DNA from 2 places in the Micromonospora sp. NPDC050397 genome. Region 1 is predicted to be linked to the other one. Evidence: predicted binding sites of a transcription regulator. Region 1 holds the regulator's gene; the other holds the start of a gene.

Evidence for each region. Region 1 encodes HrcA, which represses chaperone genes, less so after heat shock. Its sites were predicted from a motif close to GGTTNGCACNCTCNNNNNGAGNGTGCNAACC; they were not measured.
Region 2: the regulator HrcA is predicted to act here: its motif matches at 2,896-2,926, upstream of groL (chaperonin GroEL).

Annotation. Positions count from the first base shown of each region.
Region 1 is NZ_JBJDPS010000010.1:152,989-167,658, forward strand. Features, by position in the region: gene ACI2K4_RS26960 (beta-glucosidase) at 1-2,090, shown strand, start outside; gene ACI2K4_RS26965 (16S rRNA (uracil(1498)-N(3))-methyltransferase) at 2,152-2,886, opposite strand; gene ACI2K4_RS26970 (DUF6493 family protein) at 2,944-5,709, shown strand; gene dnaJ (molecular chaperone DnaJ) at 5,837-6,967, opposite strand; gene hrcA (heat-inducible transcriptional repressor HrcA) at 7,101-8,123, opposite strand; gene ACI2K4_RS26985 (DUF4870 domain-containing protein) at 8,378-9,058, shown strand; gene hemW (radical SAM family heme chaperone HemW) at 9,161-10,384, opposite strand; gene ACI2K4_RS26995 (enoyl-CoA hydratase-related protein) at 10,402-11,187, shown strand; gene ACI2K4_RS27000 (hypothetical protein) at 11,380-12,243, shown strand; gene ACI2K4_RS27005 (MOSC domain-containing protein) at 12,283-12,927, opposite strand; gene ACI2K4_RS27010 (GlsB/YeaQ/YmgE family stress response membrane protein) at 13,114-13,395, opposite strand; gene ACI2K4_RS27015 (NUDIX domain-containing protein) at 13,477-14,007, opposite strand; gene lepA (translation elongation factor 4) at 14,004-14,670, opposite strand, start outside.
Region 2 is NZ_JBJDPS010000018.1:74,271-88,940, forward strand. Features, by position in the region: gene ACI2K4_RS32250 (GNAT family N-acetyltransferase) at 1-422, shown strand, start outside; gene ACI2K4_RS32255 (hypothetical protein) at 729-977, shown strand; gene groL (chaperonin GroEL) at 1,025-2,647, opposite strand; gene ACI2K4_RS32265 (cold-shock protein) at 3,446-3,649, opposite strand; gene ACI2K4_RS32270 (GNAT family N-acetyltransferase) at 4,074-4,556, shown strand; gene paaN (phenylacetic acid degradation protein PaaN) at 4,643-6,319, opposite strand; gene ACI2K4_RS32280 (GNAT family N-acetyltransferase) at 6,387-7,427, opposite strand; gene thrC (threonine synthase) at 7,728-9,026, opposite strand; SAM riboswitch class I at 9,037-9,170, opposite strand; gene ACI2K4_RS32290 (ABC transporter permease subunit) at 9,390-10,274, opposite strand; gene ACI2K4_RS32295 (alpha/beta fold hydrolase) at 10,311-13,238, opposite strand; gene ACI2K4_RS32300 (hypothetical protein) at 13,611-14,670, shown strand, end outside.

The DNA.
Region 1 (14,670 bases):
GGCACTTCGAGTGCTACTCGGAGGATCCGCTGCTCACCGGCGAGATCGGCGCGGGTTACGTGACCGGGGTGCAGGAGCAGGGCGTCGGCACCACGGTCAAGCACTTCGTCGCGAACGACTCCGAGACCGACCGTTTCACGGTCGACGTACGGGTCGACGAGCGGAGCCTGCACGAGTTGTACCTGGCCCCGTTCGAGCGGATCGTCGCCGCCGGTGCCTGGGGCGTGATGGCCGCGTACAACGGGGTCAACGGCTCCACCATGACCGAACACGTCGAGCTGCAACACGGCCTGCTCAAGCGGGGCTGGGGCTTCGACGGGATGATCGTCTCGGACTGGACCGCCGCCCGGTCCGTGGTCGGCACCGCCAACGGCGGGCTCGACGTGGTCATGCCCGCCCACGGTGACCCGTGGGGACCCGAGCTGGTCGCCGCCGTACGCGCCGGCCGGGTCGCCGAGGAGCTGGTCGACGACAAGGTACGCCGGGTGCTGCGACTCGCCGCCCGGGTGGGACTGCTGGACGGCGTACCCCCGGCGGTCCTGCCCGCCGACCGGCCGGCGCCGCTGCACGGACCGGAGGTGGCGCGCGAGGTCGCGGCCCGCTCGTTCGTGCTCGCCCGCAACGCCGACGACCTGCTGCCGCTGGACCGGTCCGCACTGCGCCGGGTGGTGGTCTGCGGCGCGCTCGCCGCCGACGCCCGGATCCAGGGTGGCGGCAGCGCCCAGGTGAACCCGGCCCGGGTGGTCTCCCCGCTCGACGGGCTGACCGCCGCGCTGCCCGACACCGAGGTCACGTACGTGATCGGCGCCGACCCCCGGCCCAAGCTCGCGGCGGCCACCGGCGGAGAGTGGTCCCCGATCACTGCGGTTCTGCGCGACGCCGACGGGGAGGCGCTCTACCGGGCCGAACTCGGCGCCGCCACGGTCCGCTGGATGGGCGACCTGCCCGCCGGCATCGACCCGGCCGTGCTCGCCACGGTCGAGCTGACCGCCCGTTGCACCCCGCGCCTCGGCGGCGAGCACCAGCTCGCGATCAACGGCTTCGGCATGTTCAGCCTGACCGTCGACGGCACCGAGATCTTCGAGGGCCCGGTCTTCGACGAGGACCAGGATTTCACGGTCGCGTTCCTCTCCCCGACCGAGCGACGCTTTCCGATGACGCTGCGCGCGGGCGAGCCGGTCGAGGTGGTGCTCACCCAGCGGGTCCCCGACGGAATGGCGGGTTACGTCGGCTTCGGCCTCGGCCACGCCGAACCGACCGCCGGACCGGACGCGCTGCTCGACGCGGCGGCCCGCGCCGCCGCCGACGCGGACGTGGCGGTCGTGGTCGTCGGGACCACCGAGGAGGTCGAGTCCGAGGGCTTCGACCGAACCACCCTGGCCCTACCCGGCCGGCAGGACGAACTGGTGGCCCGGGTCGTGGCGGCCAATCCGCGTACGGTCGTCGTGGTCAACTCCGGCTCGCCGGTGCTGATGCCCTGGGCCGACCGGGTGTCGGCGATCCTGCTCACCTGGTTCCCCGGTCAGGAGGCCGGCACCGCGCTGGCCGACGTCCTGCTCGGTCTGGCCGAGCCCGGCGGACGGCTGCCCACCACCTGGCCCCGCCGCGCGCAGGACGCGCCCGTGCTCGACACCACCCCGACCGACGGCACGCTCCGCTACGACGAGGGGGTGTTCATCGGCTACCGGGGCTGGCGCGAGGCTCCGCTCTTCCCGTTCGGGCACGGCCTCGGCTACACCACCTGGGAGTACGAGTCGCTGCGGGTCGAGCCGGCGGAGGCGGCCGGCGCCCCGGTGGCGGTGGTGACCGTACGCAACAGCGGCAGCCGTCCGGGCCGCGAGGTGGTGCAGCTCTACGTCGGACCGACCGATCCCGACCCGGACCGGCCGACCCGCCAGCTCGCCGGCTTCGGCACGGTCACCGCCGCCCCCGGCGAGACGGTCACCGTACGGGTCCCGCTGGCCGCCTCGGCGACCCGGATCTGGGCCGGTCGGTGGCGTACCGTGCCCGGTCGCTACACGGTCGAGGCGGCCCGGGGCGTCGCCGACGTACGCCTGACCGCCTCGTTCGACGTGCCCACCGAGGCGTAGGTTAGGAAGGGCCCCTAGTACCACCAAAAGCGATAACAAGGGGCCCTTCCTTACCCTGCTGCTACCAGCGGTGGAGGCGGGCGGAGAGGACTGCCAGCGCCGCCACCCCGGCGGTCGACGTACGCAGCACCGCCGGGCCGAGCCGTACCGCCCGCGCCCCGGCGGCCTCGAACGTCGTCACCTCGTCCGGGGTGATGCCGCCCTCCGGCCCCACCACCAGCACGATCTCACCGTCCAGCGGAAGCTCCACGGTGGAGAGCCCGACGGTCGCCTCCTCGTGCAGCACGAACCCGGCCGCCGCCCCGGAGATCCGCTTCGCCACCCGCGCCGTGGACTCGTCCGGCGCCCCGGCCACCACCGGCAGCCACGGTCGGCGGGCCTGCTTGGCCGCCTCCCGGGCGGTCGCCACCCACTTCTCCCGGGCCCGACCGCCCCGCTCGCCCCGCCACTGCACCACCGAGCGGGCCGCCGACCAGGGCACGATCTCGTCCACCCCGACCTCGGTCATCGCCTGTACGGCCAACTCGCCCCGGTCGCCCTTGGCGATCCCCTGGACCACGACCAGGCGCGGATCCGACGCGTCGTCGTACTCGAGGCTCGCTATCCGCAACTCGAGCGTGCCCCGGCCAACGGCGGTGACCACCGCCGTCGCCGTGCCGCCCCGCCCGTCGGCGAGCAGCAGTTCCTCACCCACCCGCAGCCGCTGCACGGTGGCGGCGTGGTGGCCCTCCGGCCCGTCGAGGGTGAACACGTCACCCGTGGGCAGGGCTTCGACCAGGAACAACGGCACGGACACGAGCAACAGGCTAGTCGGTCGCCGAACCGGCTGGATCGGGTCGGCTACCGTCACCCGATGCCGCCGCCCACCCCGCTCGCCGAACTGCTCTCCCTGCCGCAGTCCGCGCTCGTCGACCGGCTCTGCGCCCTCACCGCCGAGGAACGGGAGACACTGCGGCGGTCGGCCCGCCGCGCCCGAAACGCCAACGACGCCCACATGTACGGGGACACCGGAGGTCGCTACAGCCCGTCGGCCGCCACCAGGCTGGGCCTGATCCTGCTGGCCACCGAACCCGCCGCCGACCAGCACTGGCCACACCGGGAGGGAAACTCCACCTTCGACGCCGAATGGCGGATCGTGGTCAGCCGGGGACAGCGGTTCCTCGACGCGCTCGCCCGCGCGCAACTGCGCTGGATGGCGGAGACCATGGCCGGGGTGGCCGAGTTCGAGCTGATCCGCGACCACCAGCGCGCCGGCACCGTGACGCTGACCGTCGACGACACCTACGTACTCGCGATGATCAGCGGACTCACCGGGCGGTTCCAGGGCCGCCAGAGTAAGGCCAACCTGCTCCGGGCGGATCCGGAGCTGCTCGACCGGGCGTTCTGGCGGATCTTCGAGGTCGAGGGGAACCGGGAGGTGAGCCTGACCAACGTCGACCGGTTCCAGGGAGCCGAGACCCAGTCCTGGCAGGAGGCGGTGCTGGAGCTCGCCGCCGACGGCACGATCGACCGGCAACGGGTGCTCGACCGTACCCTCGCCGCCCTCGCCGCCGGCTTTCCGCAGTACCGGGCCGGCTGGTTCAGCCGCCTCCACGACGCGCTGCACCCCACCGTCGACGAGATCGCCACCCGGCAGGCCGCGTACGCCGGACTGCTGCGCAGCCCACTCGGCCCCACCGTCACGCTGGCGCTCGGCGCGCTCACCACGCTGGAGAACGCGTCCCGGCTCGACGCCACGCTCGCCGCCGCCGGGCTGGCCGCCGCCGTCCACGTGCCGGCCCGCACCACCGCGACCAGGGCGGTACGGCTCGCCGGCCGGATCATGCGACGCGACACCACCGCCGGGCTCGGTACGCTCGCCGCCGCCCTGCGGCACCCGCACGCCGACGTACAGTCCGCCGCCCTGGCCGAACTGCGCCGCCACGGCGATCCGGCCGCCCGCGCCGAGGTCGAACGTCGACTCGACCAACTCGCCCCGAGCCCGGCCGCCACCGCCCGGCAGTGGCTGAGCCAGACCGGCGGCCCCACGCCGGGCAGCACCACGGCGGGTCCGGCCCACCCTCGTCCCGCACCCGCCGTAGCCGTACCCGCCGAGCCGGCCTCCATCGAACCGATGCCCGTCGAACCGATCACGGAGCCGGCGGAACTGGCCGAGGCGCTCGCCGTCCTGCTGGCCCATCCCGACGACGCCGAACTGGGCGAACGATGCCTCGGTGCGGCGGCCCGCCTCGGTGCCGATCCGGCGGTCTACGCCCCGCTGAGCAAACGGGCCCACCGGCTCCACCGCGACGCCGTCAACGGCCTGTTCCACGGCAACACCCTCAGTGTCAGCACCCTGGTCCTGGCCTGCGCGGGCGAGCGACCGGTCGGCCACCGGCGTCCCAAACACCACGACTCCGTCATCGCCGGCCGGTTCGACGAGGTCATCCACCTGCTGCGGGCCGGCGAGCGCCGCCAACTCCTGGCCGAGCCGACCCACCACGGCGGCTGGGTCGAGCCGAGCGTCCTGGTCCACCGGCTGAGCACGGCACCCACCGGGACGCCACCGCCGGGTGTCGTGCCCCACGAGGTGCTGCCGCTCGACACCGTCGCCGCGCTGCTGCGGCTCGGTCCACCGACCGCCGACCGGACCGCACCGCTGACCGGGATCACCACCGGCACCATCGCGCTTCCGGAACGGCTCCGCGGTCCGCTGACGTACGCGCTCGGCGGTCCACCGCCGGCCCAGCCGGTCACCGACGACCACCCGCTCTGGATCGCGGCGGCCCGCGCCCGTGCCCCGTACGACGACGACCCGTGGCTGCGCGCGCTGCCCACCGGCGCCGACGAGCCCCCGCTCGACGTCGGCGGTGCCGGTCAGGTCCCCCGTTGGGAGGTCGAGGTGATCCAACCCCGGCGCGGCGGCCAACCCAGCCGCTTCTGGACCCTCGAAGTGAAGCCCAACAGCGACGCTCCGGCCCCGGCACGGGCCGACGACCCGACCCGGCCGACGGTGTCGCTGGCCCAACTGCACGTCAGGCCCTGGACGTACGACGGGCCGCCGGTGGAGCCCGCCCCCCGGTGGGGCTGGGCCAGCCTGGTCTGGCCGGGCAACATCGACCCGGTGCTCGCGCTCGGGCTCGACGCGCTCTGGAACGCCGTGCACGACATCGCCGAACCGGACGCGACGGCGGCGCTGGAACTGCTCGCCACTTCCCCCGCCGCCCCCGGCACGCTCGGCCGCCACCTGCTCGCCACCGGATTCGCCTCGGCCTCCGTGGCCGAACGGACCGCCGCCGTCGACGCCGCCGCCGTTCTGCTCCCGCACCGGGTCGGAGTGGTCGAACTGGCCGCCGCGATGCTCCAGGTCGCGCCGGCCGTACCGGTGAACCGCTGGACCGCCGCGCTGACCGAGCTTGCCACGGCCGGGCACGGCGACCAGGTCCTGGCCCTGCTCACGGCCTTGCTGCCCGGACTGGACCGGTCCACCCGTGGCCTGCACGGGCTGGTCGAGCTGCTCCGCGACGAACACCTGCGGGCCAACATCCCGGTCACCGACCCACCCCTGCGCACCTGGCTCACCGCCGTCGCAAAGGGCAACTCCAAAACCGCCAAAGCCGCCACCACGCTAACCCCCTAACCCCACCCTCCCCGCCCCCCGCTCCCCCGCCCCGCGATCTAGGGCATATCCACGCCCACGGAGATCCACCAACGACGATCCACCCTAGATCGACGAAACGGGGGGGGAGGAGGGGGTGGGGGGTGGGCTAGTGGCCGTTGAAGGCGTCGCGCATGCGGGAGAAGAAGCCGCCCTGCTTGCTCAGCTCGGCGACCTCCTCGCCCCGGGTCTTGGCGAAGTCGCGCAGCATCCGCTCCTGGTCGGCGTCGAGCTTGGTCGGGGTCCGTACGTCCAGGTGGACGAAGAGGTCGCCCCGGCCGGTCCCGCGCAGGTGCGGTACGCCCCGGGCGCGCAGCCGGATGGTACTGCCCGGCTGGGTGCCGGCCTTGACGTCGACCGGCTCGTCGCTGTCGAGAGTCTTGATGGTGAGCCGGGTGCCGAGGGCGGCGGCGGTCATCGGGACGGTGACCCGGCAGTGCAGGTCGTCGCCCTTGCGGGAGTAGACGTCGTGGGTCCGCTCGGAGATCTCGACGTAGAGGTCACCGGCGGTGCCACCGCCCGGGCCGACCTCGCCCTGCTGGGCCAGGCGGATCCGCATGCCGTCCTCGACCCCGGCCGGGATCTTGACGGTGAGCGAGCGGCGGGTACGAACCCGGCCGTCCCCGGCGCAGGTGGGGCAGGGGTGCGGGATGACGGTGCCGTACCCCTGGCAGACCGTGCACGGCCGGGAGGAGACCACCTGGCCGAGGAAGGTGCGCTGAACCGACTGCACCTCGCCCCGCCCGCCACAGGCCTCGCAGGTGGCGAGGTGGGTGCCGGCGGCGGTGCCCGCCCCGGCGCAGGTGGTGCAGAGCACGGCGGTGTCGACGGTGATCGGCGCCTCCACCCCGAAGGCGGTCTCGTTCAGGTCGAGTTCGAGACGGAGGATGGCGTCGGCGCCCGGCCGGGTACGCGGGCGCGGTCCCCGGCTCGCACCGGCGGCGCCGAAGAAGGCGTCCATGATGTCCTGGAAGCCGACGAACGGGCCGGCGCCACCGGGTCCGGCACCGCCGCCACCGCCGGGCGCCAGCGGGTCCCCGCCGAGGTCGACGATCTGTCGCTTCTGCGTGTCGGAGAGGACCTCGTAGGCGGCGTTGATGTCCTTGAACTTCTCGTGCGCCTCCGGGTCCGGGTTGACGTCCGGGTGGAACTGCCGCGCCAGCTTGCGGTAGGCGCGCTTGATCTCGTCGTCGGAGGCCTCTCGGTTGACGCCGAGAATCCCGTAGTAGTCCTTGGCCACTGTGTTCCGTGTCCCCATGTCAGTCGTACCGTCCGCCGGTCGTCAGGTCAGCTTGTCGATCAGGTCCGCGCCGTGCTCCCGCCAGCCCGGCGTCTTCGGTAACGCTCCGGTGCCTCCCGCTGCCCCGGTGCCATCAGTTCTGCGCCAGCAGGTCGCCCACGTACCTGGCCACGGCGCGTACGGTCGCGATGGTGCCGGGGTAGTCCATCCGCGTCGGACCGAGCACGCCGAGCCCGCCGAGGATGGTGTTGCCGGTGCCGTACCCGGTGCTCACGACCGAGGCGGCCCGCAGATTGTCGATCTCGTTCTCGTCGCCGATCCGAATCCGCAGCGTACTGGGTTCGACCTCACCGAAGAGCTTGAGCAGGATGACCTCCTCCTCCAGCGCCTCCAGGATCGGACGCAGCGAACCCTGGAAGTCGAGCAGCCCGCCCCTGGTCAGGTTGGCGGTGCCGGCCAGCGCGATCCGCTCCTCGTGCCGTTCGACGAGGGTCTCCAGCAGCACCGACGCGAGCGTCGCCATGGCCGGGCGCAGTTCGGGCGCGATCTCGTCGACCAGCGCCTGGACCAGCGGCGGGGTGTCGGAGAGGCGGCAGCCGACGAGCTTCTCGTTGACCATCCGGCGCAGGTCGGTGACGTCGTCGGCGAGCAGCGGCGCGGGCATCTCGACCAGGCGCTGTTCGACCCGTCCGGTGTCGGCGATCATGACGAACATGAGCCGGGTGGTGGAGATCGGCACCAGTTCGAGGTGACGCACGGAGGAGCGGGCCAGGCTCGGGTACTGCACCACCGCGACCTGCCGGGTGAGCTGGGCGAGCAGCCGGACCGTACGGTGCACCACGTCGTCGAGGTCGACGGCACCGACCAGGAAGCGCTCGATCGCCCGGCGCTCGGCCGGGGTGAGCGGCTTGACCCGGGACAGCCGGTCGACGAAGAGACGGTAGCCACGGTCGGTGGGCACCCGGCCCGCACTGGTGTGCGGCTGCCGGATGTAGCCCTCCTCCTCGAGCACGGCCATGTCGTTGCGGACGGTGGCCGGCGAGACGCCGAGCTGGTGCCGTTCGACCAGGGCTTTGCTGCCGACCGGCTCCTGGGTGGAGACGTAGTCCTCCACGATCGCGCGCAACACGTCGAGCTTGCGGTCGTCGAGACCCATTCTCACCTCCCTGCGACCGGGTCGGAGCGAGCACCCGGCCCACCAGTCTGGCACTCGACTGTAACGAGTGCCAGTCTACGACGTGGGCCCGGCCGATCGCGATGATCAACCGTGCGCCCCGGCCGGAGATCTTGGGGTAATTGCTGGACGGTAGCCGACCCGCTGTCGGCATAACAGCTTCAGTCGTCAATTGTCCAGAGAAAGTCACTGGTGATAAGTGGCGTCACTTGATCGGTGCCCCTACCGTGACCCACATGACTGAACCGCCTCGCCCGCCCGGGGACAACGGCCCCGGCGGCAACCCGCCGGAACCACCGACCACGCCGTTCACCTCCCCCGGCTCGTACTCGAGCCCCGGCGAGAGTCCGCCTCCGGGCTACGGCCCGCCACCGCCGTACCAGGCGTCCCCGCCCACCTCCGGTGGCGGCTACCCGCCCCCCGGCGCCTATCCACCCCCGGGCGCCTACCCGCCTCCGGCCGAGGGCGGCTACCCGCCGGCCGGCGGCTACCCCCCGCCGGGTGGTTACCCCCCGCCCGGGGGCTACCCCCCGCCCGGTGCCTACTACGGCGGCGGGGCCCCGGGCGGCTTCGCCAACGGCGAGGAGAAGACCTGGGCCATGGTCGCCCACTTCGGCGGCGCGGCCGGCGCCTTTGTCAGCGGCGGCGTGGCGGGCTGGATCGCCCCGCTGGTCGCGTACCTGGTCAAGGGGAACACCTCGCCGACCGTACGGGCGCACTCCACCGCCGCGCTGAACTTCCAGCTACTCTGGTCGATCATCGGTGTGGCGGGTTACATCCTGCTCTGCATCGGGATCGGGATCGTCGGCGTGATCGCCGCGTGGGCCCTCGGCACCATCTTCGGGATCATCGCCGGGGCCAAGGCGGTCAACGGCGAGTACTACAAGTACCCGATGTCGCCGAGTTGGATCAAGTAGCGGTCGGCCTTCGGAACGGGGCCGGGTAACGTCCCGGCCCCGTTCCGGCACCGGCACGGACTCCGGCACCGGAACCGGCTGCGGCACGGACTCCGGCACCGGCTACGGCAGCAGGTCCCGGACCACCGCGTCGGCGAGCAGCCGGCCGCGCAGGGTCAGCACCGCCCGGCCGGACTCGTACTCCGGGCGGCTGAGCAGGCCGTCGGTGAGCGCCCGCTCGGCGCCGGCCCGACCCACCCCGTCCAGCCCGGCCAGCGGCAGGCCGGACGCCAGCCGCAGCCGCAGCATCACGTCCTCCACGTGCTGGTCGTCGCCGCTGAGCAGCTCCCGGGCGTGTCCCGGGGACTCACCGGCGGCCAGCCGGGCCGCGTACGCGGTGGGGTGTTTGACGTTCCACCAGCGCACGCCGCCGACGTGGCTGTGCGCCCCCGGCCCGAGGCCCCACCAGTCGCCGCCGGTCCAGTACAGCAGGTTGTGCCGGCACGCGGCGTCCGGCGTGCGGGCCCAGTTGGAGACCTCGTACCAGGAGAAACCGGCCGCGCCGAGGGCCTGCTCGGCGGCCAGGTAGCGGTCCGCCGCCACGTCGTCGCTCGGGTACGGCAGCTCCCCGCGCCGCATCCGCGCGGCCAGCCGGGTGCCGTCCTCGACGATCAGGGCGTACGCGCTGACGTGGTCGACGCCCGCCTGCGTCACCGCGTCGAGCGAGGCGGCGAAGTCCTCGGCGCTCTCCCCCGGCGTGCCGTAGATCAGGTCCAGGTTCACGTGGTCGAACCCGGCGTCACGGGCCTCCAGCGCCGCCTGGACCGCCCGTCCGGGGGTGTGCCGACGGTCGAGCAGGGCGAGCACCCCGGGCGCGGCGGACTGCATCCCCAGCGAGATCCGGGTGTATCCGGCGGCGCGCAGCGCCTTGAGCGAATCCGGCGTCACCGACTCCGGGTTCGCCTCGGTGGTGATCTCCGCGTCGGCGGCCAGCCCCCAGGTGCGGTCGATCCCGTCCAGGATCCGGGCCAGGTCGTCGGCGGGCAGCAGGGTCGGGGTGCCACCGCCGACAAAGACGGTGTCCACCCGGCCCGGCGGGGCGTCGCCGAGCACCCGTCCGGCCAGCGCCAACTCGGCCAGCACCTGGTCGGCGTACTCGTCCCGGGCGCCCCCGCCCCCGAGTTCCGTCGCGGTGTACGTGTTGAAGTCGCAGTAACCGCACCGACTGGCGCAGAACGGCACGTGCGCGTACACCCCGAAGCCCCGGGCGCCGACGGCGGTCAGGGCGGAACGGGGCAGCGAACCGTCGGCCGGGACGGGTTCGCCTTCGGGAAGGATGCCGGGCATGCGACTAGTGTGCCGGCATGACCTCCGCCCCTGACACGCTCGTCCGGGTGTCGACGGCGTCCGGGGTGACCACGCTCACCCTGGACAGCCCGCACAACCGCAACGCGCTCTCCACCCCGCTGATGACCCAGCTCCTCGCCGCGCTCGCCGAGGCTGTGACGGACGACACGGTACGGGCGGTGGTGCTGAGCCACACCGGGCCGGTCTTCTGCTCCGGCGCCGACCTGAAGGAGACCGCGGAGGCGTACGCGACCGGCTCCGTACCCGCCGGCCGGCTCGGTGACGTGCTCGCCGCCGTACGGGAGTGCCCGAAGCCGGTCGTCGCGCGGGTCGCCGGCCCGGCGCGCGCGGGCGGCCTGGGTCTGATCGCCGCGGCCGACCTGGCGGTCTGCGCCCGGGACGCCACCTTCGCCTTCACCGAGGTACGGATCGGGGTGATCCCGGCGGTGATCTCGGCGACCGTTCTGCCCCGGTTGCAGCCCCGGGCCGCCGCCGAGCTCTATCTGACCGGTGAGACCTTCGACGGGGACCGGGCCGAACGGATCGGGCTGGTCAACCGGGCGGTGCCGGCGCAGGAGCTGGACCCGACCGTGGCCGCGTACTGCGCCGCGCTGGTGAAGGGGGCGCCGGGTGCCCTGGCCGGCACGAAGGAGCTGCTGCGCCGCCCGGTCGGCCCGGACCTGCGGGCCGAACTCGCCGAGTTGGGCGCGCTGTCGACCGGCTACTTCCTCTCCGAGGAGGGGCGGGAGGGAATCTCCGCGTTCCGCGAGAAACGGCCGGCTCGTTGGGTACCCGGGGCATGAGCGGCGTGAACGCGCGCCAGGCATCGATGTGAATCCGATGAAGTATCGGTGAGCACAGGTTTACCGGGAATACAAGGCTGGTCGGAGGTACGGCGTCGGCACGTACGCTAGGCGCTGTCCCACCGGCCGTCCCCGCCCCCGAAACGGGCGGACATCGGTATGGACGGATCAGGCCGACCGGACGAGCAGGGGGTGCGGGTGCGGACTCGAGCGATGGTGGCCGCTGGCGTGGCGCTGGCGGCGGTTGCCGCCTTCGGGGTCTACCTCGGCTCACGCGAGATCGTCGGGAAGCTGCCGCTGCCGACCGCGATCCAGGGCTGCACGGTCGAGGCGGAGGGTCGGGTCAACCTGAACCCGGAGCAGATGGCGAACGCTGCGACCATCGCCGCGATCGGCGTGAAGCGCAAGATGCCCGAACAGGCGGTCGTGGTCGCCCTCGCGACGGCGTTCCAGGAGTCCAGGTTGGAGAACCTGGCCGGCGGCGACCGCGACTCGATCGGGCTGTTCCAGCAGCGCCCCAGCCAGGGTTGGGGCAAACCGGAGGAGATCCGCGACCCGCGTTACGCGGCGAACAAGTTCTACGCCGCGCTGAAGAAGGTCAAGGGCTGGGAGACGATGCGGGTCACCGACGCCGCCCAGAAGGTGCAGCGTTCGGCGTTCCCGGAGGCGTACGAGAAGTGGGCCGACGAGTCTGCCGTGCTCACCCGGGCACTGCTCGGCAACGCGACCGGCGCGGTCGCCTGTACCGTGGGCGCCGAGCCGCTGGTGCGGGGTGCCGCCGCGGCAGCCGCCCTGGTCGACGGCCTGAACCTGGACTGGGGCAAGCTCCAGACGACCGTACCGGCCGAACTCACCGGGCTGGCGGTGCCGGCGGCGAACCTCCAGACCGGTTGGCGTTACGCCCACTGGCTCGTCTCGCACGCGGGCGACAACGGCGTCAAGCGGGTCACCTTCGAGAATCTCGAATGGACCGCGGACGAGGGCACCTGGACCGCGCTCAAGAAGGGCGAGGCGAACTCCGCCCTCGTGGTCGCCGAGGTCTACGCCGAGGGGTGACCCGGGGCGTTCATCGCGGCGCCCCGGCGGTCCGGGCGTTCATCGCGGCGCCCCGGCGGTCCGACGGATCACCCGTTCCCGGATGTGCTCGGGAAGCTCCGGCACGTCGAGCAGACGCGGCAGCAGTTCCGGGGTGATGTTGAGGGCCCGAAAGGTCTCCCCGATGGTGACGCCGTGCGCCGGCCGGTGCACCACCGTCACCTCGTCGCCCGCGCCCACCTCACCCTCGCGGAGAACCCGCAGGTACGCCCCGGGTGTGGCGCGGGCGGTGAACCGCTTGATCAGGTCCCGTACGCCCCAGAAGCCGGCGAAGGTGCGGCAGGGCGTACGCGGCTGGCTCACCTCCAGCAGCGCCGTACCGACCTGCCACCGTTCTCCGATCACCGCACCGGTCAGGTCGATCCCCTCGGTGGAGAGGTTCTCGCCGAACCCGCCGGGCGGGATCTCCCGACCCAACTCCCGCGACCACCAGGCCGCGTCCTCCCGGGCGTACGAGTAGACGGCCTTGTCCGGCCCGCCGTGGACCGCGGTCTCGCCGACGAAGTCACCGGCCACGCCTCCGGCGCGCAACAGGATCCGGCCCGGGTTGGGCCGCTTGTCGATGCCGCTGCGTCCGCTCGGGTCACCGGCCCACGGGGCCGTGGTCACGATGGCCAAATTTACCGAGGTGAGTCTGCCCGTCATGGATGCAGCCTACGGCCGCCGCCGGCGCCCCGGCGGACCACGTCGGGGGCGAGCACCGCGAGGATCGCGGTGAGGTCGCCGGCCCGGGCCGCGGTCAGGAACGCGGTGCGCACGGCAGGGGCGCCGGACCGGATCGGTCGGGCGCCCCTGGCCGTGCAAACGTGTTACGGGGAGGTGGTACGGGGATCAGTAGCGGCTGACGCTACGGCGACCGCCGACACCGGCCACGATGGCCACCGCGATCGCCGCGACGACCACCTGGACCAGCAGCTCCCGCCAGTCGATGCCGGCGGTCTCGGTGGCGATGCCCGCGGCCCGCGCGATCACCGTACCGAGCAGTGCGGCGCCCACGCCGATCAGCATGTGCAGCCACATCGGCATGTTCTGCCGTCCGGGCACGACCAGGCGGCCGAGCGCACCGACGATGAGGCCAACAATGAGGGCGGTGATGATACCGAGAACAGTCATCGGTCGTCTCCTACTCGGATCGGTCACACCTTGTCGTGTGGTGACCGCATAGTGCCCGACCGCCGGAGATTCCAAACCGACTCAGATCATGAGTTGTCGCGCCGCCGCCCGAACGGCCGCATCCATCGTCTCGAAGGCCAAAGTGGGCGGATCCGCCAGGGGGAACCAGGTCATCTCGGACGACTCCGTCGGATCGATCCTGATCTCGGCACCGACTGGAAGAGTCGCCAGGTAGAAGATGTCGAGCACCGGAAGGGTCTCGCGCTGGTAGTCGTAACTGCCGACGTACATGCCGACGAAGTCGCCGAGGATCACCTCGACGCCGAGTTCCTCCCGCCCCTCGCGGATCGCCGCCGCCTCCGGGTGTTCCCACCCGTCGCAGAAGCCGCCCGGGGTCTCCCAGAGCCCGGACCTGGGCTCGGACGCCCGGCGCAGCGCCAGGAACCGGGGCGCGACCGGGTCACCGTCGAGCAGGACGAGGCTGGCGGTCGGGCGGGCGTTGACAAAGAGCGCGTAGCCGCACGCGCCGCAGGCCGTCGGCGGGGCAGAGGGCAGCGGCGCGGCGCAGCGCGGGCAGAAGGCGGCGTCCGGCCCGTACGTTCGCGGCGTCACTTCTTGCCGGCCGCCTTGCCGCCCTTGCCGTCGCCACCGGAGTCGTCCGAGGAGAGCGCGGCGATGAACGCCTCCTGCGGCACCTCGACCCGGCCGACCATCTTCATCCGCTTCTTGCCTTCCTTCTGCTTCTCCAGCAGCTTGCGCTTACGGGTGATGTCACCGCCGTAGCACTTGGCGAGCACGTCCTTGCGGATCGCCCGGATGGTCTCGCGGGCGATCACCCGGTTGCCGATCGCGGCCTGGATCGGCACCTCGAACTGCTGCCGGGGAATCAGCTTCTGCAGCTTGGACGCGATGCTGACGCCGTAGTTGTACGCCTTGTCCTTGTGCACGATCGCGCTGAACGCGTCGACCGGCTCGCCGTGCAGCAGGATGTCCACCTTGACCAGGTCGGACTGCTGCTCGCCGGAGGGCTCGTAGTCGAGCGAGGCGTAGCCCTTGGTACGGCTCTTGAGCTGGTCGAAGAAGTCGAAGATGATCTCTGCTAGGGGCAGCGTGTAGCGCAGCTCCACCCGGTCGGCGGAGAGGTAGTCCATGCCGAGCAGGGTGCCCCGCCGGCCCTGGCAGAGCTCCATCACCGCGCCGACGTAGTCGTTCGGGGTGAGTACGGTCGCCCGCACCACCGGCTCGTACACCTCGGCGACCTTGCCGCTCGGGTAC
Region 2 (14,670 bases), on a different contig from region 1:
CGTTCGGTGCCGGCTGGGGCGGTGAGGTCGCCGACTCGATCGGTCGGGCCGGCGCCGGCTGCCACATCGCCGTGCGGGAACGGCAGGACGACGGCGGGGAACAGGACGACAACAAGCGGCCAGACGACGGCGGGGAACAGGACCGCGACGAGCGGCCGGGCGACGGTGGGAAGCGGGTCGAGGTGCTCGGCTTCGCCGCGTACGGATCGTCCCGCCCGAGTTGGTTCGGGCCGATGGGCACCGCACCGGCGGCGCAGGGACTGGGCATCGGCGGGGTGCTACTCCGGCGTTGCCTGGCCGACCAGCGGGCGGCCGGGCACGAGCGGGCCGAGATCGGCTGGGTGGGTCCGGTGCCGTTCTACGCCCGTAACTCCGGAGCCCGGATCGAACGCGTTTTTTTCCTCTACCGCAAGCAACTCTGAACGCGGACCGCGCCCTTCTTATCGCGTGCCGCGTGCCGCGTGCTGCGGGCCGCGTATCGCGGGCCGCACGCTGCACATATCGCGGGCCGCGTATCGCCTGCCACATGCCGCGTATCGCGGGCCGTATGCCACGTATCGCGGGCCGTATGCCACGTATCGCCTGCCGCTTGCTGCGTATCGCGAGCGCGGGTCGTGAAGCAACTCCGAAACGTCAGGAAGAGGGCGAATAGGAGATATCCGTTTATAGTGCCGTTTCTCAGCACTGTCCCCTGCCGGCCTCCTACCGTTTGGGCGAAGGAGGAAATCATGGCGAAGGACGACGAAGCGACTGACGATCCCCCGGCCGCCGCCTGGGCCAGGATGGCAGCCGAGATCCCGGCCGACACGCCGGTACATCGCCTCGATTACGGCGACGCGGACCAGCGGATCGAGATGGATGGGACGGACGAGCTCACCTCCGACGAACCACTGGAGATGGTCGACGCCCCGGTTCAAATCAGAAAACCGTTCTCCCGCGCCGACAAGCAGCGCAATCAGCGGCGACTGCCGACATGACAAAGGGGCGGACCGCTCGCGCGGCCCGCCCCTTCGGGAGTCTGGACTCAGAAGTCCATGTCCCCGCCGCCCGGCGCAGCCGCCGGGGCCGGGTTCTTCTCCGGCTTGTCCGCCACCACCGCCTCGGTGGTCAGGAACAGGGCCGCGATCGAGGCCGCGTTCTGCAGCGCCGAACGGGTCACCTTGGCCGGGTCGATGATGCCGGCCTTGAGCAGGTCGACGTACTCACCGTTCGCGGCGTTGAGGCCGTGGCCCGGCTCCAGGTTGCGCACCTTCTCCACCACGACGCCACCCTCGAGGCCGGCGTTGACGGCGATCTGGCGCAGCGGGGCGTCGAGCGCGATCTTGACGATCTGCGCACCGGTCGCCTCGTCACCCGCGAGGTCGAGCTTGTCGAAGGCGGTCTTGCCGGCTTGCACCAGCGCGACGCCACCACCGGGGACGATGCCCTCCTCGACGGCCGCCTTCGCGTTGCGAACGGCGTCCTCGATGCGGTGCTTGCGCTCCTTGAGCTCGACCTCGGTGGCCGCGCCGACCTTGATCACCGCAACACCGCCGGCCAGCTTGGCCAGGCGCTCCTGCAGCTTCTCACGGTCGTAGTCGGAGTCGCTCTTCTCGATCTCGGCCCGGATCTGGTTGACCCGACCCTGGATCTGGTCAGCGTCACCGGCACCGTCGACGATGGTGGTCTCGTCCTTGGTCACCACGACCTTGCGGGCGCGGCCGAGCATGTCGAGGCCGACGCCGTCGAGCTTCAGGCCCAGCTCCTCGCTGATGACAGCGCCACCCGCGAGGATCGCGATGTCGGTCAGCATGGCCTTGCGGCGGTCGCCGAAGCCCGGAGCCTTGACGGCGACGGACTTGAAGGTGCCCCGGACCTTGTTGACGATGAGGGTGGCCAGCGCCTCGCCCTCGACGTCCTCGGAGATGATCAGCAGCGGCTTGCCCGACTGCATGACCTTCTCCAGGATCGGCAGCAGGTCCTTCACCGAAGCGATCTTGCTGTTGACGATCAGGATGTAGGGGTCGTCGAGGACGGCCTCCATCCGCTCCGGGTCGGTCCAGAAGTACGGCGAGATGTAGCCCTTGTCGAAGCGCATACCCTCGGTGAGCTCGAGTTCGAGCCCGAAGGTGTTGCTCTCCTCGACGGTGATGACGCCTTCCTTGCCGACCTTGTCCATCGCCTCGGCGATGATCTCACCGACGGTGGTGTCACCGGCGGAGATCGACGCGGTGGAGGCGATCTGCTCCTTGGTCTCGACGTCCTTCGCGAGCTTGGCCAGCTCCTCCGCCACCGCAGCCACCGCGGCCTCGATGCCCCGCTTCAGGGCCATCGGGTTCGCGCCGGCCGCGACGTTGCGCAGGCCCTCGCGGACCAGCGCCTGGGCCAGGACGGTCGCCGTCGTCGTGCCGTCACCGGCAACGTCGTCGGTCTTCTTGGCGACCTCCTTGACCAGCTCGGCGCCGATCTTCTCGTAGCTGTCCTCGAGCTCGATCTCCTTGGCGATGCTCACACCATCGTTGGTGATGGTGGGGGCGCCCCACTTCTTCTCGAGCACGACGTTGCGGCCCTTCGGGCCGAGCGTCACCTTGACGGCGTCGGCGAGCTGGTTCATGCCCCGCTCGAGGCCACGGCGGGCCTCTTCGTCGAACGCGATGATCTTGGCCATACGGCGTTGTCCTCCTGGACACTCACGGCCGCCCGAGCCGGTTGGTCCGGATCGGCCGCCTGACTACGCACCTTCGGACGTCACCACTGCGCTGGCGCGCGGCACGATCCGGTGCGGTCACACCGGACCAACTCCCGCGCGCTAGGCGGCAGTGACGTCCGTCGGTCGGGCCGGACAGCCCGCGACGACCGGCCATCCGCCCCGCTCCCGTCACCGGTCGCGAAACCGTGGCCCTAACCGCCCCGACCTTCTGGCACTCACACCGCGCGAGTGCCAATCACTTGTTTAGCACTCTCCCATGGCGAGTGCAAGCGAGTGCGCCAGAGCGGGCGCGGCGATCCACCCCGGCACGGGCCCAGGGCGCCTGCGGCGACCAGCAAGAACTCCAGCGCCGCCGGGCAACCACCGGCACCGGGCGGGGCGGCGTACGCGGCACCGGCGGGCCAGCGACACGGGAGCGACGTACGGGTGAACGGTCGGGGCGCCAAATGGCAGCAGCGAGCAAAAGCCCCAATTCACGGGAAAGTACTACAGACTCGGACAATTCACGAGTCCGTCACACAACGGGCAGCATCAGCCCCAATGCGCGGCACCATCCGGATCGGTACAGCCGGACGGGGCGGCGACGACCGCACGCCGACGTTCGGGCGCACGTACGCCAGGGTGGGTCCGTTGGGACGAAACCGATGACAGGGACGCCGCACTACCCGGCAAGCCGACGACGCCCCGTCGAATCGAAGTCGATTGTCGTTATCGCGGTATTCGATCAGTCAGACAACCGGTAGGTCAGATCGACGTTCAGGCGAGCAGGCGCACCTTCTCGGCCTGCGGGCCCTTCTGACCCTGGGCGATTTCGAACTCCACCCGCTGGCCGTCGTCGAGCGCCTTGTAACCATCCATCTCGATCGCGGAGAAATGGACGAATACGTCCTGCCCGCCGTCGACCGCAATGAAGCCGTAGCCCTTTTCACTGTTGAACCACTTGACGGTGCCCTGTGCCACGGTGCACTTCCTCACTTCGATCGTGCTGGGTCGCAAACCCCCGGTGTCGACGTACGTCGACCGGAGCCGCCGACTCGGTGGACCATATCGTCCGACGAAATCAGCAGCCGAAATCGCACGCTACACGAGGTCCGACCTCGGTGCACTACCACAAAAGGGACAGCAGGTTTCACTCTCCACCCACACCAACACATTGCCGCCACATCGTCAGGCGTCTTTACCTCGTACAATTGATCATGTATATCGCGCGGACCCGGCCGGGCGGTTGATCCTCAATCCGGTTGCCGGGCCGGCCCAGCGAGGGTAGGCATGCCTGATGACCAGCGTGCCGACATGGCCCACAACCGCACCGCCCGACAGGTCCGACGCCGGCCGCGACGCCTGGCCCCGGGTGCGGCGGATCCGGCCGACGGACACCGCGCGGATGCGGGCGCTACGGCTGGAGATGCTGGCCGACGCTCCGCTGGCCTTCCTCGAAACGGTCGCCGAGGCGGCGGCCCGGCCACACGGCGAGTTCGCCCAACGGGTTCGGCACAGTGCCCACGGCGGCGACATCGCCGCGTTCGTCGCCGAGATGCCGCCCGCAAACCCCGGTTCGCCGGCCGCCGGTCGCCTGGTGGGGCACCTGGGCGGGCACGCGGTGCCGACCGAACCCGGCCTCACCGTGATCTTCGCGGTCTACGTCACCCCGGCGCTGCGCGGCACCGGCCTCCTCGCCGACCTGGTCGAACAGGTGGCCGCCTGGTCCCGGGCCGCCGGACGCCCGGAACTGATGCTGGAGGTGGTGGTCGGCAACGACCGGGCGCTGCGGGCGTACCAGCGGCTCGGTTTTGTCGACACCGGCGTACGGGTTCCGCACCCCCGCGTGCCGGCCCTGACCGAGTTGCAGATGCGTCGCCGCGCCTGACCTCCCGCCCCGCCCACCATGCCGACGGTGTTAGGAAGGGCCCCTTCCTATACAAAAAGCGATAACAAGGGGCCCTTCCTTACACCTCAGATGTGGCGGCGGGACTGGACGACGCGGAACCGGTTGGCGACGTACGCGCCGTCGGTCAGGGCCGCGTTGGCCGCCGCGTTCGCGCCGCTGGCGTGGAAGTCGGAGAAGGCTGCCGACTGGTTGACAAAGACGCCACCGGTGAGGTTGCAGGAGAGGTGCACCCCGGCGTCGAGCGCCGCCGACTCGGCCGCGTCGAGCACCTCCTCGTCGGTGGCGTAGACCGCCGCGGTCAACGCGCCCCGCGCGCCCACCGTCTCCCGCAGGATCTCCAGGCTGTGCGCGGTGGAGTCGGTGGCGATCGCGAACGAGATCGGCCCGAACCACTCCCGGCCGTAGGTCCGCACGTCGTCCGCGCCGAGCCGCACGATGGTCGGCGTACGCACCACCGCGTCCGGGTAGGCCGGATGCTCGACGGTACGCGAGGCGAGCACCACCTCACCGACCCCGGCGACCTCCTCCAGCCGGCCGAGTACGCCGTCGTTCACGATCGCCCCGGTGAACTCGACCGCGCGGGCCGGGTCACCGGTGAGCTTGCCGATCGCGCCGGCGATGCCCCCGGTCACCTCGTCGAAGCTCTTGTGACCCTGGTCGGTCTCGATGCCGGAGGCCGGGATCAGGATGTTCTGCGGGGTGGTGCACATCTGACCGCTGTAGAGGGTCAGCGAGAACCCGATGTTGCGGCACATGCCGGCGAAGTCGTCGGTGGAGTCGACCACGATGGTGTTCACGCCGGACTTCTCGGTGTAGACCACGGCCTGGCGGGCGTTGTTCTCCAGCCAGTCGCCGTACTCGGTCGAGCCGGTGAAGTCGATGATCCGGACCTCCGGACGCAGCGCCAGCGTGCTGGCGATCTTCTCGCCCGGCGCCTCGGCGGCGAGCAGCACCAGGTTGGGATCGAACCCGGCCTCGGCCAGCACCTCCCGGGCGTACCGCACGGTGATCGCGAGCGGCAGCACCGCGCCGGGGTGCGGCTTGACCAGGACCGGGTTGCCGGTGACCAGCGACGCGAACAGACCAGGGTACGAGTTCCAGGTCGGGAACGTGTTGCAGCCGATCACCAGTGCCACGCCCCGGGGCACCAGGTGGAACGTCTTGCGCATCCGCAGCGGGTCGCCCTTGCCGGCCGGCTTCTCCCACTCGGCGCTGGCCGGGTGCCGGGTCATCTCGGCATAGCCGTACGCGATCGCCTCCAGCGCCCGGTCCAGGGCGTGCGCCCCGCCGGCCTGGAACGCCATCACGAACGCCTGCCCGCTGGTCGCCTGCACCGCGTTGGCCAGTTCGAAGATGTGCCGGTGCAGTCGGGCCAGGATCTCGACGCAGACGGCGGCGCGGGTCTGCGGCCCGGCGTCGCGCCACTTCGGCAGCGCTGCGGTGGCTGCGGCGATCAGCGCGTCCACGTCGCCGTGCGGGTAACGCAACCCGGTGTCGAGCCGCTGTCCGAACGGACTGGCCTCGGTCGCCACCCAGTCCGTGGTGCCGGGTTGGTCGAGCGGGAAGTCACCCCGGTAGGCCCGGAAGGCCGCCTCACCCTCGGCGGCGGCGGTCTCGCCGTACACCCGGGGGCTGGGTGATTCGGGGTAGGCCGACCAGTACCCACGTTCGGTGATCGCGGTCAGCGCCCGGGCGAGGGTGTCGGCGTGGGTGGCGTAGAGAGGATGCGGGGTCTCCGTCATCCCGCCATCATGCCGCAGCTCACCGCCGCCCTCCCTCCCCTGGGCGGGGGAGGGAGGGCGAGTCGGGTCAGAGGGTGAGTTGCCAGTTGTTCCAGGAGTCGACGGGACGGAAGCCGATCGCCTCGTTGATCGAGATCATGTGGTCGTTGACCCCGGCGTTCCAGGTGTCGATGAAGCGCAGTTCAGCCTCGTGGGCCATGGTGAACCGCAGGTTCTCGACCTTGGCGACGGTGCCGAGCCGATGGCCCCGGTGGTCCGGGTCGACGATGGTGATCTGCTGGTACGCGTGCCAGGACACGCTCGCACCAAGATCGATCATGGTCCAGGCGACGAGTCGACCGGTGGCGTCGTGGCGCAGCCCGCTGTGGTAACTCCGCCGCCCGCGCGCGGCCAGCGCGGCGTCGACCGCCAGGATCCGCTCCCGGTCCGGTTTGGCCGCCTCCCACTCCAGGTCACCGAGGGGAGCGTCCTGGATCAGCCGGCCGTCGAGGTACGCGATGTCGTCCAGGTACTCGTCGGGTGCCGAGCCCGTCCACTGCACCAGCGAGTACCCGTCCGCCCGCCGCCACGCCTCGGCCAACAGTTCGTCCAGGCCGAGGTGGTCCAGGGTGGTGATGTCGAGCCGGCGCCTCACGTCGACCAGCGCGTTCTTCGCGCCGACCGAGGCGGCGAACGCGGCCACCGGGTCCGGGCCGGACGCCTGGCCGGGCAGTACGTCGACCGAGTGCCCGTTCAGCCGTCGGCGTCCCAGCTCGCGCAGGGTACGCACGGCGTACTCGTGGAGCGTCCGGCCGACGCCACGTCGCCGGTACTCGGGCAGCACCTCGATGCTCACCGAGGCGTTCTCGGTGTTCTCCAACTGCGGCAGCTCGACGCAGAGGAAGCCAACCGGCTCGCCGTCGAGGTACGCCAACGCGAACCGGTCCTCCTCGCCGGGCATCGGATGTCGTAGCTGCCCGAGGAAGCGTTGACGGCAGAACGGCGGAAAATCGGGCAGATCTGCCGCGATGATGGCGGCCCTGAGCGCGAAGGCCTGCTCGACCGCGAGGTCGTCGGCGACGTCGAGCGGGATGACGGCGATGCCTACGGGGGTGGCGGCGGTGTCCATGCCCCCGAGGGTGCCCGGCCTCCGCGACGAACGCGAGTCATTTAGTCCGGGACGTTGGTCGGGAGGACGTGCGCACAACGCCTCCGGCGCTGGGTCGTAAGAGCTTGAAAAGTCTACGGCGACACGTCCTCCCGCACGGAGCATTTTGCGTCGCCCGATACGCGGCGTCAAGCCCTCGGCGGGGTCTTTTGCTAACCGGTGGCAAATCGCCAGCTACCGAGCGCATTGGACACATCCGCCGATCGGACCAGTCCGCCATGGTCCGATCGGCCAAACGACACACGCTCGGACGACACACCGTCAGCCGAGCAGACCGACCTCGCGGGCCGCCTTCAGCGAGGGCTTGACCCGGTACGTCGGACCGACCAGCGACGCCACCGCGTCGATGGTCTTGAGCCCCTCGCCGGTGTTGTACACCACCGTCTCGGCGGTCGGGTCGAGCCGTCCACTCGCCACCAGCTTGCGCAGGCAGGCCACGGTCACCCCACCCGCCGTCTCGGCAAAAACCCCGGTGGTACGCGCCAGCAGCCGGATCGCGTCACGGATCTCGTCGTCGTCGGCGTACTCCATCCAGCCGCCGGTACGCCGCACCGCCTCCAGCGCGTACACCCCGGCGGCCGGGTCACCGATGTTGAGTGACTTGGCGATGCCGATCGGCTTCACCGGCACGATGGTGTCGGTGTCGTTGTGCAGCGCGGTCGCGATCGGGTTGCACCCGGCCGACTGGGCGCCGAACACCTTCCAGCCGTTGGCCGGCGCCTCGACCAGCCCGATCTCGACCAGCTCGCTGAACGCCTTGTCAATCTTGGTCAGCAGTTCGCCGCTGGCCATCGGGATGACGACCTGCTCCGGGATGCGCCAGCCGAGCTGCTCGGCCACCTCGTACCCCAGGGTCTTGGAGCCCTCGGCGTAGTAGGGGCGGACGTTCACGTTCACGAACGCGGTGTCCTCGAACTCGTCGGTCTCCACCAGCTCGCCGCAGAGCCGGTTCACGTCGTCGTACGAGCCCTCGATGGCGACCAGGTCGCCGCCGTACACGGCGGTTGTGACGATCTTGCCCTGCTCCAGGTCGGACGGGACGAAGACGATCGACGGCACCCCGGCCCGGGCCGCGTGGGCGGCCACCGAGTTGGCCAGGTTGCCGGTGGAGGCGCAGGCGAACCGGTTGAACCCGAGACCGCGCGCGGCGGTGAGCGCCACCGACACCACCCGGTCCTTGAACGAGTGGGTCGGGTTGGCGCTGTCGTCCTTGACCCAGAGCGGCGCGGTGATGCCCAGCTCGGCGGCGAGGTGCGGGGCGGCGACCAGCGGGGTCAGGCCGGGGTCGAGGGTGACCCGGGTGGCCGGGTCCTGCCCGGCGGGGAGGAGCGCGGCGTACCGCCAGATGTTCTGCGGGCCCGCTTCGATGTCGGCCCTGGTGACCCGGGCCAGCGCGGCCTGGTCGTAGGCGACCTCGAGCGGGCCGAAACACTCGTAACAGGCGTGCTGGGCGATCAGCGGGTACTGGGCACCGCAGCCCCGGCAGACCAACGCGCGCGCGGGGCTGGCCGGCGTCTCGCCACCGGTGGAGGTCTGGGTTTCACCGAGGGTCGCAGTCATGCGATGTGTCCTCTCATCTTTCCCCTGGACCGCACGGTGCGGCGGGGACGGACTTGGCACCTGCCTCGCTCGGCTCGTCATCGAGCCGGCGGGTGGTTGCCGGGGCTTCATCGGGCCGTATCCCTCTGCCCCTCTGGATGAGGTATTCAGTTGTGTGCCCGATCCTACGGGTGAACCCGTCTCCGGCCCAGAGCCACACCGCCCCTGTGACCCACACCCCAGGAAGAGATGTGATCGAAAACTTCGTACATGAAAGAACATGTAGATACACGTTCTTTCATGTACGTCTTCGCCGAGTTACCACTTTGACTGGGTGCACTTTGCCCGGATCGCCCCTCTTCCAGGATTCGCGCACGGGGCTGGCTAGCTGACCACGTCCTTGCGGGTGAAGCGCCAGAAGGCGAGGCTCCAGAAGACGGTGGCATAGCTGATCGCGGAGATGCAGCCGCGTACCAGGTCGTCGGTCTGGATTGGGGTGGAGAGCAGGCCGAGCCAGGCGGTGCTGTAGTGGGTCGGCAGGAAGTCGCGTACCACGCCGAGCGCCGAGATCTGGTCCAGGATGCTGGAGAGGATCCAGAGCAGCACCGCGCCGCCGACCGCCCCCAGTGCCGCGTCGGTGGAGACCGAGAGCAGGAACGCCAGACCGGCGACGACCAGCAGCGCCACGGCCAGGTAACCCAGGACGCCGAGCAGGCGCAGCAGGCCCTCGCCGGCCGGAATCTGGGCCGCGACGGTGCTGCTCAGCGGCTCCCAGCCGTACCGCAGGGTGCCGAGCAGCAGGGCGGTGCCGGCGAGCAGCAGCAACGCCAGCCCGGAGTAGGCGAGCGCGACCACCAGCTTCACCGCGAGCAGCCGGGACCGGGGGACCGGGATGGCCAGCAGGTAACGCAGGCTTCCCCAGCTCGCCTCGCTGGCCACCGGGTCGCCGCAGAACAGCGCCACCACCACGACCAGCAGGAACGACGCCGAGACAAAGAGGCAGAAGAGGGCGAAGTTGAGCCCGCCCGAGGTGGCCAGGTCGATCAGGCTGGCGAACTCGCCGTTGCCGTTGTCGTCGTCACCGCCCGCGTCGAACTGGAACGCGATCAGCACGATCAGCGGCAGCAGCACCATGCAGGCCAGGGTCAACTGGGTACGTCGCCGGGCGAACTGGCGGCGCCACTCGGTCGCCACCGACAGGGTCGCCCCCGGGCGGTAGTTCGGGGCGGCACCCGCGTGCGAGACGGTCACCTGATCCGAGCCGGCCATGTCAGCGGTCCCCGCTTCCCCGAGTGTCTGTCATCGTCATCGGTCCCCGCTCCCCCGGGAGTTCTCCCCGACCAGGGCCAGGAAGGCGTCCTCCAGTCGGCGGCGCGGCATCACCCGGTCCACCCCGACACCGGCCCGGACCAGTTCGGCCACCACGTCGCTGCGGGCCGTCCCGTTGACGTCCACGACCAGGGCGCCGTCGCCGTTGGAGAGCACCTCCACCCCGTCCAGCCGGGCCAGCACGGCCCGCGCCGCGACCGGGTCGGTCACGTCGAACTGCACGCTCGGCGACTCGCCGACGATCTCCTCCACCGGTCCGGCGGCGACGATGGTGCCCTTGTTCACCACCACCGCGTGGGTGCAGGACTGTTCCACCTCGGCCAGCAGGTGGCTGGAGACGAGCACGGCCCGGCCGCCGGTCGCGTACCGGCGGAGCACCCGGCGCATCTCGGCGATCTGCGGCGGGTCGAGCCCGTCGGTCGGCTCGTCGAGTACCAGCAGCTCCGGCAGGCCGAGCATGGCCTGGGCGATCGCCAGCCGCTGCCGCATCCCGTGGCTGTACGTCCTGGTCCGGCGGTGGATCGAGGCGCCGAGGCCGGCGATCTCCACCGCCTCCTCGAAGTGGGCGTCGGCGAACGGCCGCCCGGTGGCCCGCCAGTACGCCCGCAGGTTCGCCATCCCGTCCAGGTGTGGCAGGAAGCCCGGCCCCTCGACCAGCGAGCCGATCCGGGAGAGCACCGGGGATCCGGGCACGAGCCGGTGACCGAAGACGAAGATCTCGCCGGCCGTCGGTTGGGTCAGCCCCATCAGCACCCGCAGGGTGGTGGTCTTGCCGGCACCGTTCGGCCCGAGCAGGCCGACCACCTGACCCCGGCGTACCTCGAAGTCGACCCGGGAGACGGCGACGAAGCCGTCCGCGTACTCCTTGCGCAGTTCCCGGACGACCAGCGGGATGTCCGCGTACTCCGGGGTCACGGAGGTGTCGTGGCGGTGGTGTCGGCGACGGACGACCAGCACCACCACGACGAGCCCGACCGCGATCGCGGCGAGCAGCGCGACCAGCGCCCAGCGCCACAGCGCCCCGCCGGTGGCGATCGGCTCGCCGTCCACCGTCGGCAGGGTGATCTGGTCGCCGCCGAGGCCGACCGAGTAGACCGTCGGCTCGACCGGGCTGGCGTAGCCCTGGTCGGAGGTGGCGACGACCAGCGCGAGCCGGTGGCCCGCCTCGACCCGGTGCACGATCGCCGGCAGCGTCACCCGGACCGGCGCCGCGCCGGCCAGGTCGGTCGGCAGGCCGCCCAGTCGGACCGGGGCGATCAGGCCGCTGGGCAGCTCGGCGGTCCCGTCCGGACCGAGGTCGTAGAGCTTGACGAAGAGCACCGCCTCGCCGGTCGGTGACGCGGCCCGGATCGAGACGGTGGGTGACCCGACCACGTCCACCGGGTCGGCGAGCGGCTCGGTGACGAACCGGGCGTGCTGGCCGGGCAGGTCACCGGCGACGCCGCCGACCACGCTGGAGAGGACCCCGGCGAAGGGCACGGTCGAGATCGCGGCCGGGTTGCCGTTCGGCGGGTTGGCGATCCGCTGCGGCGGTCCGGCGACCCCGACGGTACGGGTGCCGCCGCCGGCCGCGCCGTCGGTGCCGGTCAGCCCGGGGTAGTCGGCGGTGCGGAAACCGGTCGCGACCAGGCCCCGGTCCAGCGCGTCGAAGCCGGCCAGCCGGGACCAGGTGAAGCTGGTGCCGGGGTCGGCCCCGTTGCCGCGTACGTAGTGGTCGAGCCATTGCAGCGTGAGGAACCTGGTCCGGTCCTGGTCGGTCTGTGGTCCCGCCCCGCCGTCGTGTCCTCCGGTGAACCAGGCGACCCGGACCGGGGTGCCGGCCGCGCTGATGCCCCGGGCGTTGGCGTCCGCCTCGGAGAGCGGGAAGAGCGTGTCGGCCTCGCCCTGGATCAGCAGCGTCGGCGCCTTGATCCGGTCGAGTACGCCGGCCGGGCTGGACCGGCGCAGCAGCGCGACCGCCCGTTCGCTGGCCCGCCCGGTGGTGGCGATCTCCAGGTACGCGGCACAGACGTCGGCGGCGAACCGCCCGCAGGCCGGACTCGGGGCACCGGGACCGGAACTCGCGCCCGGACCCGGACCGGCGCCCGGACCGGGATCAGCGCCCGGACCGGGATCAGCGCCCGGACCGATACCCGGCCCGGGGCCACCGACACCGCCGAGCCCGCCCGGACCGGTGCCGCCACTGCCGAAGAAGACGCCGGCCCAGCCCTTCTTGAACACGCCGTCCAGGGTGGACCGACCGCTCGACTCGGGCAGGAACGAGGCGGCCAGGTCGTTCCAGGTGATCATCGGGACGATCGCGTCGACCCGAGGATCCGCGGCGGCGAGCAGCAGGGCCAGGCCGCCGCCGTACGAGCCACCGACGACGCCCACCCGGGGGTCGCCGTCGGCGTCGGTACGGATCTCCGGTCGGTCGGCGAGCCAGTCGAGCAGTCGGGCCGCGTCCCGTACCTCGTGGTCGGGGCTGTCCAGGTGGATCTCGCCGCCGCTGCGGCCGAACCCCCGCGCGCTGTACGCCAGCACCGCGTACCCCTGCTCGGCCAGGTCCTCGGCATCGGCCCGGACCGACTCCTTGGTCCCGCCGAACCCGTGCGCCAGCAACACCGACGGCACCTGCCGGCCGGGACTCGCCCCGTCCGGCAGGTAGAAGGTGGTGTCGAGGTCGACGGGTTGGTTGCCGTCCGGGCCGGACCGAAGGCTGAGCATCCGGTCCTCGGTCCGGAAGGAGCGCTGGTCGGGCCAGGCGGCCCAGCCGACCAGGGCGGCGACCAGCGCCACGACCAGGGCTGCCGCGCCGAGCCTGCGCCGGCCGATCCGAGCCTTCCAGCCTGTCCCGGCACGGTCGCGTCCGGACAGGACACGGTCGATGGCACGGCGGAGCCGGGACGGCGGCGCGGAAGACATGCGCACACCGTACGGGCCGCAACCTGTGTTCTGCCTGAGATCCGCCGTACGTCCGTCCGGTCAACCCGAACGTCGGCCAAATCGGGTCGTATGAACATCCTGAGTGCGAGTACGAGGGGACAACTTCGGACTATGTGAATTCCGATCTACCGGGACATAAAACTCAATCGATACATGTCGCTCAACAATAAGCACACAGAGTCACGATTTTGGGTATCCGCGACCACACGTCTGCAACTGACGTGAACCTGACTGCCCGTCGTGGATGGACAGAGTCGGACGTTCAGTTAGTTTTCCGCTCCGGTGGGCGGGACCCCGGCGGCCTCCCGGCGCCCACCACCGGACCCAGGCCGTCGCCGGAGGAGATGCACGATGACAGTTCCCGCGCAGCGGCCCCGACGATGGCCGAACGCGCCAGGTAAGGCACTGCGCCTGTTCCTTACGGTGATCTTGCTGGCCCCGGTCGTCGTGCTCTTCGCGCAGTTGCAGGGATCGGTCGACGACGATCAGGAATTGGCGGCACGGGAACAGCACGGGATCGAATACCTGCGCTCCCTGTCCGACGTGACGGTGGCCCTGACCGAGGCGCAGTCGGCGGCCGTGGCGGGGCGGCCGGTCCTGCGCGAGGCGTTGAACACGGCGGTCGAACGGACCACCGTGATCGACACCCGACTCGGCGACGAACTGCGCACCCGGGAGCGCTGGGCCGGCGTACGCGCCAAGATCGAGGCGCTGCCGGAACGGGGCGCCAGCAGCCCGGACGTGGTCTTCACCGTCTACCGCGAGACGGCCGACCTGCTGCTCGCCCTCTACGGCAAGGTCCGGGAGAGCTCCGGGCTGATGCGGGACCCGGAGGCCGACTCGTACTACCTCCAGGACGCGGTCGGTGAGGAACTGCCGCTGGCCCTGATCGCCGCCGGGCGGTTGGCCGACCTCGCCGTGCTCGGGGCGGCCCGCAAGCCCGCCGAACGGCTCCGTACGGTGGCCGAGCTGACCGCCGCCCGTACGTCCCTGGTCGACCCGGCGGGCGACCTGATCGAAGCCCTCCAGGCCGCGGTCGACAGCACCGACAGTCCCAACCTCGGTGGCAACCTGCTCAACCAGCTCGACAGCTACCAGCGCGCGATCGAGGCGCTCTCCGGCGCCTCCGCCCTGAACGACGGCACCTCGGATACGGACCTGACCCAGATCGCCGCCGCCCGGGTGACCGCGCATGCGGCGGCGGAACAGCTCTCCGCGATCATCCTCACCGAACTCTCCGCCCTGATCGACGAACGGATCGACCGGCTCTCCCGCGACCAGCAGGTCACCTTCGGCGCCGGCCTGCTGGCCCTGCTCCTCCTGGCCGGCCTGTTCGCGACCATCCTGCTCGGCGGTCGCCGGAACCGGCCGGTCCCGGCCGCCCCCGAAGGTCCGGCCGGCCCACCGGCCG